DNA from 2 places in the Massilia suwonensis genome. Region 1 is predicted to be linked to the other one. Evidence: predicted binding sites of a transcription regulator. Region 1 holds the regulator's gene; the other holds the start of a gene.
The links. Region 1 encodes LexA, which represses DNA repair genes until DNA is damaged. Its sites were predicted from a motif close to ACTGTATNNNNATACAGT; they were not measured.
Positions count from the first base shown of each region.

Region 2: the regulator LexA is predicted to act here: its motif matches at 3,197-3,214, upstream of ACFPQ5_RS22830 (VRR-NUC domain-containing protein).

Region 1 covers NZ_JBHSMR010000013.1:1,578,458-1,583,067, reverse strand. Annotated here, with positions in the region: gene ACFPQ5_RS15170 (cystathionine gamma-synthase family protein) at 1-326, shown strand, start outside; gene ACFPQ5_RS15165 (tetratricopeptide repeat protein) at 496-1,275, shown strand; gene ACFPQ5_RS15160 (SEL1-like repeat protein) at 1,353-2,117, shown strand; gene lexA (transcriptional repressor LexA) at 2,198-2,833, opposite strand; gene ACFPQ5_RS15150 (DUF6289 family protein) at 2,993-3,241, opposite strand; gene rpsF (30S ribosomal protein S6) at 3,536-3,922, shown strand; gene priB (primosomal replication protein N) at 3,952-4,245, shown strand; gene rpsR (30S ribosomal protein S18) at 4,287-4,577, shown strand.
Region 2 covers NZ_JBHSMR010000014.1:538,262-542,871, forward strand. Annotated here, with positions in the region: gene ACFPQ5_RS22825 (helicase C-terminal domain-containing protein) at 1-1,536, opposite strand, end outside; gene ACFPQ5_RS22830 (VRR-NUC domain-containing protein) at 1,533-3,182, opposite strand; gene ACFPQ5_RS22835 (hypothetical protein) at 3,285-4,043, opposite strand; partial or broken gene ACFPQ5_RS22840 (AAA family ATPase) at 4,152-4,610, shown strand, end outside.

The DNA of each region.
Region 1 (4,610 bases):
CAGTCCACTACCCGGGCCTTGAATCCCATCCCCAACACGGCATCACCAGCCAACTGTTCCGCGCGGGCGGCTCGCTGCTGAGCTTCGAGCTGCGCGAAGATATCGATCCGTTCGACTATCTGAACCGCCTGAACCTGGCGATCCCGGCCAGCAACCTTGGCGACACGCGCACCCTGGTGATTCCGGTGGCGCACACGATCTTCTTCGAGATGGGCGCAGAGCGGCGCGCGAGCATGGGGATTGCCGAGTCGCTGATCCGGGTGTCGGTGGGGATCGAGGATACCGAGGATCTGCTGGACGACTTCCGCGGCGCGCTGGAGGCCTGAAGCAGAAACAGGCGCCCGGGATGGCGGCATGAGCTTGCATCCTGCCGCCGGCCTGGCAGTCGCGCGGCGATAGGATGTGAAAACACGACACTGCCCGCATGCAGAATGCATTGCGCTACAAACATTACCGTTTTATCATCGTTCAATAACAACCTGAAAGGACGATGTCATGCGCCGCCTCGTATTCTCCCTCCTTTTCGTCTGCCTCACTGCCAGCGCCGACGATCTCGCCGATGCCAACCGGCTGCTGGCCGCCAAGGATTATGCCAAGGCGCTACCGCTCTATACCAAGGCCGCGCAGGCCGGCAACCCGGAAGCGCAGTTCCGCCTGGCTGAAATGTACTGGTTCGGCGACGGCACGGCGCAAGACCTGGATGCCGCGCGCGACTGGATGGCAAAAGCGGCCGCTGCCGGCGTGCCCGATGCCAGGGAGTCGCTGGCCATCCTCGAGCGGCGCAAGACCCGCGGCAAGGAAATCAACTACTGGATGAGCGAATACCGCGGCGAAGAGCTGCGTTCCGGCAAGTACGCCTGCGCAGCGCCGGCGATCCCGGTCCTGTCCAAGACCAACGAGGAAATCCAGGCGGTCAGGGCTTCCGTCGCCACGTGGCAGGAGTGCTACAACGGCTTCGTCAGCAATTTCAATGCTGCGATGCCCCCAGGTAAAGTGATTCCACAGGACGTGCTCGACATGATGAGCCCGGCCGAATTCGAACGCGTGCAGGCCCATATCGAGCCGACCTACCGCAAGATCCTGGCCGACGCCCAAACCCAGGCCAATGCAACCCTGGCGCAACGCGACGCCTGGGAAAAGGCGACCCAGTCCTTCGTCAAGGAAGAGAACGTGCGCCGCAAACGCCAGATCGAACTGGAAACCACGCGCATCGTGCGCGACAACGAATTGCGCCTGCACGGCGGTACGGACGCGCGGGTAAGTACAGGTAAATAATCCGCAGGGAAGCGACTTCCCGGTTGAGCAGGGCCGCATCTCGCAGTATGATGGGCCTTGCTCAACCTGTTACTCCCATGAAAAAATTCCTGTTTTGTGCCGTCCTGTTCGCGAGCTTGCCCGTCAGCGCCGCGAACGATCTCGCCGCTGCCAACGCCTTGTTCGAGCAGAAAAAATATCCGGAAGCCCTCGCGCTGTACACCAGGCTGGCCAATGCCGGCAACGTCGACGCCCAGCAGCAATTGGGCCAGATGTACTGGTACGGCGAAGCGGGCGCCGTGGACGAGGCCAAGGCCGAGGCATGGTTCCGCAAGGCGGCCGCCAAAGGCAATGCGGTGGCCGCCAGCTCCCTGGTCGTCATGCAGCAGCGCGTGGAGCGGCGCGCCGACATCGATTATTGGGTAGGCAAATACGATGGAGCCGAGCTGAAAAGCGGAAAGTATTACTGTCCCGCGCCCCGGATCCCGGCCATCTCCAAGCAGCCCGACGAGATCGAGCGGGTGTCGGCGGCCATCTCCAACTGGCAAGCCTGCTACAACGGTTTCGTCGAAAACATGAACGCCTCCTCGCCCCTCGTCAAGCGCATTCCCGCCGATGTCGTGAAGCTCATGAACGCGTCAGAGACCGAACGCGCCAAGACCTATCTGGCGACGGTGCAGGAAAACCTGGTGGAAGAGGCCAAGGTAAGTGCCAAGCTGGTCCTCGCCGACGTTGCCGCCTGGCGCAGCGCGACCGAAGCCTACGTCAAGGAACACAAGGCGATCATCGACGCTGGTCCTTCGGCCGAGCGCCAACGCGAGATCGATGCGCGCAGGAGCAATTACAGCCAGACCGGGAAATAAACCGGGACGTAAAAAAGCCGCGTAAGCGGCTTTTTTTATGATCCGATGCAGCGATCCGGTGTGCAGGTCGAATGCGCCGGTCAGTGCCAGCTGCGCATCAAGCCAACCGCCAGGCCTTCGAGCGCGAACTCGTCGCCCGGTTCCACGCGGATGACCTTGAAGTCCGGGTTTTCCGGCAGCAGCTCGATCGTGTCGCCGGTCTTGCGGTAGCGCTTGACGGTGACGTCTTCGCCGAGACGGGCGACGACGATCTGGCCATTCTTGGCGCTGTCGATCTTTTTGACGGCGAGGAAGTCGCCATCCATGATGCCGGCGTCGCGCATCGACCAGCCGCGTACTTTCAGCAGGAAATCGGGGCGGGCGCCGAACATGGCCGGGTCGACGTTGTAGGTGGCCTCGACGTGTTCCTGGGCCAGAATCGGCGAGCCGGCGGCGACGCGGCCGACCAGCGGCAGCGACATCAGGAGGGCGGCCGGCACGTGCGGCACCGGTTCCGGCGTGGAGGCGCCGATCAGGCGGATGCCGCGCGAAGTGCCCGAAACGATCTCGATGGCGCCTTTGCGGGCCAGAGCCTGCAGGTGTTCCTCGGCGGCGTTGGCCGACTTGAAGCCCAACTCTTTGGCGATTTCGGCGCGGGTCGGCGGGAAGCCGGTATTGTCGATCGCTTCCTTGATCAGGTTCAGGATCTGTTCTTGCCTTGCAGTGAGCTTGAGCATGGATCTACCACGGGTTAATGATTCAGACTGTATTTTTGTACAGTATTCGTGGATTTGCAAGTGATACTTTCAAGTGCAGGCAATTTAAGCTGTTCATCGCGAGCATACGTCGGGTCAAGCCAACGTATGCTCTTCGATTACCTACATATTACCTATGTATCAGCCCCAGGGATCGAGGTCCCAGCCGCCCCAGCGGCATTGGTTTTCGTTCGTCCTGACGAAATAGTCCGTTTCTTCACCAGATCGATACCACCGGCCGGAACAGGTGAATTCAGCGTGGCCCACCTCGACCGAGTATGTTGCATCGCTATAGTAAATATTCGTGTAGCCGTACGGCGGCGCTGCATAGGCGGCAGCGGCGACGAAGGCCAGCGCTGCACCGATCAGGGAAGCTTTTTTCAGTTTCATGTCATTCTTTCTTAAAATGATGAAGTTAGGTCTGAAACGCACATTTGATCCCAGTCGCAAAGTTGCGACAAGGAAAGTTGGCATAGTTAAAATGTTAAATCAACAAACTTGCAAATTTTATCCATGCAGGGTTATACGCTTAGCTCTGGCGTACAGAAGTACCTGGCCCCTGCTGCCTGCCCCTAGGGTGATTGTGCTGCGCTCGAAGTCGCGTTATAATTGCCGGCTTTCCCTTCCCACACTCGTCTTGACGCCGAGGTGGGCATTTGTTTAAACGTCCTCAAGGAGTGTTGCATGCGTCATTATGAAATCGTTTTTATCGTCCACCCGGACCAAAGCGAGCAAGTCCCGGCGATGATCGAGCGTTACAAGACCACGGTGACGAGCCGCGGCGGTAACATCCATCGCGTGGAAGACTGGGGCCGTCGCCAGATGGCTTACCAGATCCAGAAGCTGCCGAAGGCACACTACATCTGCATGAACATCGAGTGCGACAACGAGACCCTGGTCGAGCTGGAAACCGCATTCAAGTTCAATGATGCCGTGCTGCGTCACCTGACCGTGAAGATGAAGAAAGCTGAAACCGCTCCATCGCCAATGATGAAGTCGGTCCAGCGCGAAGACGCAGCCAAGAGCCACCGCGCAGAAGCCCCGGCTGCTGCCCCGGCCGCCGCTGCCTGAATTCTTCTGCCAGGAATCGTGAACTCCTAGTGAACCAGCTTCAAGTCGTCGCGACGATTGCTGAACGCGACGTACTGCGCTACACCCCCGCCGGCGTGCCGGTCGTCTCGGCAATCCTGATGCACAATTCGCAGCAGGTCGAGGCAGGAGTGGAGAGACAGGTCCAGTTTGAAATCGCCGCGTTCGCCGCGGGAGAAATTTCGGGCCGTTTCGCAGCAGCAGAGCTGGGCGCCGCGCACCAGTTCACGGGATTTCTGGCCAGGAAGAATCGCAACAGCAAAGCCCTGGTGTTTCACATCATTGATTTCAGTGCTGCCGCTTAATTACCTAGCGGCCCACCTTTTAGATATACAGGAGCCTCAAAATGGCATTCGGTAAAAAGTTCGACAAAAACAAGGCTAAAGAAAAACTCAAGCGCAAACAGCAGAACCCGCTGTTCAAGCGTAAGAAGTTCTGCCGCTTCACCGCTGCAAACGTGGAACAGGTCGATTACAAAGACGTCGACACCCTGAAGGACTTCGTCCAGGAAAACGGCAAGATCATGCCGGCACGTCTGACCGGCACCAAGGCGCACTACCAGCGCCAGGTCGACACCGCGATCAAGCGCGCACGCTACCTCGCGCTGCTGCCGTACACCGACCTGCACAACGCCTAATCGCGGCTGTCAGTTCAGAACATCCTGGAGAAA
Region 2 (4,610 bases), on a different contig from region 1:
TTTCAGGAACGACGCCGGCACCACGTTGCGGATGCAGAGCAGGCTGTCCTTTTCATTGCGCTGGCGCGTCAGGTCGTACACCGAATGCTCGCCGAAGGATTCGGCCAGGCGGGTGAACTGCAGGGCGTCGAAGTGGAAGCGCTGCAGGTCCGGGTCGAGCGCGCCGGGGTTCTCGGCGACGAAGTCGTTGATCGCGCTGGTGGCGCCGGTGAGGGCGTCGAGCAGCTTGTCGCCCGGCGTGTCGAGCACCTGGTAGGGCAGCGGAGCGGACCCGTCGATCTCGGCCCAGACGCGGCCGATCCGCGTCAACGCCTTCTTCACCAGCGGCGGCGCGCCGGCTCGGGCGGCGCGCAGGGCGGCGCGATCGAGCTCGCCCGAATACATCGAGCGCGCACGGGCGACCATGTTGTGGGCTTCGTCGACCAGCACGCTGGCGCGCCAGCCGTTGGCCTGGGCCAGTGCGTACAGCATCGCGCTGCCGTCGAAATAATAGTTGTAGTCGCCGACCGCGATGTCGGTCCAGCGCGCCATCTCGCTGCCCAGGTAATACGGGCAGACGTCGTGGGCCAGGCCGACTTCGCGCAGGGCGGCGCGGTCCAGCATCGGCACCTCGAGTGCGGCCTGGCGCGCGGCCGGCAGGCGGTCGTAAAAGCCCTGCGCCAGCGGACAGGCGTCGCCGTGGCAGGCCTTGTCCGGATGCTCGCAGGCCTTGTCGCGCGCCGTCAGTTCCAGCACGCGCAGCGGCAGTTCGGGGGCGTGCGCGCACAGCGTCCTGGTCGCGTCGAGCGCGAGCTGGCGGCCCGGGGTCTTCGCGGCGAGGAAGAAGATCTTGTCGATGCGCTGGCTCGGCGCCGCCTTCAGCACCGGGAACAGGCTGCCGATGGTCTTGCCGATGCCGGTCGGGGCCTGGGCCAGCAGGCAGCGCTTCGATGCATTCGCCTTGAACACGGCTTCGGCGAGCTGGCGCTGGCCGGGACGAAAGTCGGCATGGGGAAAGCGCAGCGCAAGCAAGCCCTCATCGCGCGCCTCGCGGTGGCGCAATTCCTGCTCGGCCCACGCGACAAAGCGGCTGCAGGCTTCCTCGAACAGCGCTTTCAACTCGGCCGCGCTGCGCGTCTCGCGCAGGGAGGTTTCTAAACCGCTGCCGATTTCGTAGTACACCAGCGCGAGCTCGACCTGGTCCAGCCCGCGCGCGGCGCACAGCAGGTGGCCGTAGACGCGCACCTGGGCCCAGTGCAGGTGGCGGTGGTTGTCCGGCATCGAGGACAGCTGGCCGCGGTAGGTCTTGATCTCCTCGATCAGGTTCTGCTCGGGATCGTAGCCGTCGGCGCGGCCGCGCACGTGCAGGGGACCGTAGTCGCCGCTCAGCGAGACTTCGGTCTGATAGCCGGCACCGCGGCGCGCGGTGACGACCGCGTGGCCGGCCATGCCTTCCTGGGCCGTGGGCGAGGGCGTGAAGCGCAGGTCGAGATCACCGCGCTTGGCCGTGAATTCGCATAGCGCTCGTACCGCGACGACATACTGCGCCTCGCTCAAGCGGCCTGCTCCCACTGCAGGTAGCACACGGCCACCGGCATGTCGTGCTGGGCGCAGTACTCGATCCAGCGCAGCTGGTTGTCCTGCAGGCGGTCGCCCGGCCCCTTCACTTCGATCATGCGGTAGCGCCGCTCGTCGGGGAAGAACTGGATCAGGTCGGGGAAGCCGGTGCGGTTCGCCTTCAGGTCGGCCAGGATGCGTTCGCACCAGCGCTTCACGTGGGCGGCGGGGATGCAGTCGAGCGCCAGCTCCAATAGCGGGCGGTCGAGGTATTCCCAGGCCACGAAGGGCGCGGAGATGCCGGCCTTTTCCTCGAAGTGGGCGAGGATGGTGGCGCGGTAGCGGCCGTCCTCGCACTGGGCCAGGCAATCGGCGAATTCGGCGGCGCGGCGCTGGTGGAAGTCCAGGCTGTACAGGTCGGCGGGCGCGCGGTGGAAGGGGTGGAAGAAGGCGCCGGGAATCGCGGCGAAGATCGCGCGCCAGCACAGCAGGCCGAACAGGGCGTTCGCCAGCATGTTCTCGACGTAGAACACGGGCGCCGCCTCGCTGCCGAGGTAGTCGCGCACCGCGCCCTCGACCCAGGGACCGTCGCCCGGCACCGGCAGGCGCAGGTCGAGGCGCACCGGGGCCGGCGGGCGGGGAGCGATCGCCTTCGGATGGCCGAGTTTACGCGCCAGGCGCGGCTTCATGCGCGACAGGTGCTGGCGCTCGGCGTCGTTTTCCGGCGCGCTTTCCGCTTCCTGCAGCAGCTGCCAGGCCTCCGAATAGCGCTCGGCCTTTTCCAGCACCCGGATCGCGCGTCCGCGGGCGCCGGGGTAGCCGCATTGGGTGTAGATGTCGATCGCGCGCGGCCAGTCCTGCAGCTTCTCGACGTGCTGGCCGACCTGGAACAGGAATTTTTCGCGCCGGCTGTCGAGCCAGTCATTCTCGAAGGGCTGCAGGGGCAGGTCCTGCAGCACGTCCTCGATCGGCTCCAGCCCTTCGGCGAAGCGTTCGCGGCATGTGTGCAGGTGCAGGTAATGGTCGATGTCGCGGCGGTCGCGGAAACCCCGCGAGGCGGGCGAGAACTCGACCTGCTCGTAGCGGAACAGGCCGAGGTCGGCCAGCACGAACTCGGTCCAGTCCTGGCGCAGGTTGCCGAAGAAGATCAGGCGCAGGCGCTCGCAAAGGGGTTTCACGAGGATGCGGAAGGCGACGTCGGTGCAGCCGGCGTACCAGCTCGAAAACGCGCGGCTCTCGCCGAATGCTTCGCGCAGGGCTTCGAGCTGCTCGGCCTTGCGCGCACTCTTTTGCTGCAATTTGTCACCAAAGGCGGCGGCGATCTCCGGCTTGGCCAACAGTTCGAACAGTTCGTCGAGCGTCAGTACGGGATCGAGCGCGATCCAGCCGCTGGGCAGCAGCTGATGCGCCGCCTCGACCGGGCAGCCGATCTCGGCGTAGATCATCTTGCTGGCCCGGAACAGCTCGCCCTTGCGCATGACCATGCGCACGAAGAGCGCGCGTGCGGCTTGCGGCAGGGTGGGGAAGGCGGCGATGAAGGCTTGCTCCTCGTCGGTCAGCAAGTCGCGATAGCGCTCGCCGATCCAGTCGAGGACGTTCTGGAAGTTATCCAGGTAATAAAACTCGTTTTCCAGAACCCTGTGCATGATGTGAGGCGACAACTGTGCTTATGTACAGTATAGCCTCGCGCAGTGCGAAGACCCAACCCTTTCGGCCGCATGGATGAGCTGCCGTGGTTTTTTGCCACATCAGGGGCGGGCGGGTTTCGATGGACACCTGGATCCGCTGCAGCTCGACTCGCCGCGGTGGCGCTCGGAGTGCTGGATGATGGCGGAGATGAGGGCGACGTCGCTGTCGACCGGGGCGTCGGCGGCCGCGGCAGGCTTGCGGGCCCGCGCGCTGTTCCCGGTTTTCGCTTTCGCAGGGGCGGTGCTACGCGCCTGAGCCGGTTTCGACGGTTTCGCCGCTTTCGTCGGGTTGGAGGCGACTTTTACCGTCTTCTCCGCTTTCTTCTCGACGCGTGCGACCGTGCGAACGGGCTCCGGCTTGGCGGGCCTGGCCTGCACGCTGTCCTGCGCCGGTGGTGCCGGCGGCGGCTTCGTGCCGTTCACTTCGTGCGGCGGCAGCATCACCAGCGGCGGCACCGCGCTGGCGACGGCGACCTCGCGCTTGGGCGGGGATTCGTCGACGATGAGGGCGGTGCGCGGCGCGTCGACCGGATGCGCGGCGGCGATTGCCGGCGGCGCCTGGGGCGGTGCGGCGGCGTCGGGAATCGCCACCGGCACGCCGACGTCGGCCGTATCGTGCGCGGTCTGCAGTTCCTGCGCGCTCTTGTGGTTGTCGTAGGCGAGCCAGGCGATGCCGCCGGCCAGGATGCCGGCCAGCGCCGCCGCCGCGCCGTAGGAGGCCAGGCGCACGCCCGACATGCGCGGGCCCAGGCGCCGCGCCGAATCGCGTTCCAGCATCGCGAGGATGTTCTCTTCTCCGGCGCCGCGGCGCGACGACATCAGGTTTGGTCTTGTCGAGCCTGCTTGATTTTCGTCTGTAGGGCGCACGGCATACCTCCTAAGATGGACGTTTCTGTGTCGATTAGAAACCCTCTGGGAAATCCCATGCTGATCTTCCAGGTCTTCGACAAGGGCGTATTGGACGACGCCGAGGGCCGCCAGATCGACTTTCGCAACACGATCATCATCCTGACTTCGAACACCGCGTCTTCGACGATGATGCAGGCCTGCCTGAACAAGACGCCGGCCGAGATGCCGAAACCCGAGCAGCTCAACGAGATGATCCGCCCGCAGCTGATGAAGCAGTTCAAGCCGGCCTTCCTCGGCCGCCTGTGCACGGTGCCCTTCTACCCGATCGCGGACGAGGTGCTGGCCAATATCATCCGCCTGAAACTGAACCGCATCGGCCAGCGCGTACGCGACAACCATGGCGCCACCTTCGAATACGACGAGGCGCTGGTGAATGCGGTGCTGTCGCGCTGCACCGAAGTCGATTCGGGCGCGCGCAATGTCGACACCATCCTGAACGGCACGCTGCTGCCCGAGATCGCCGACAGCGTGCTGGCC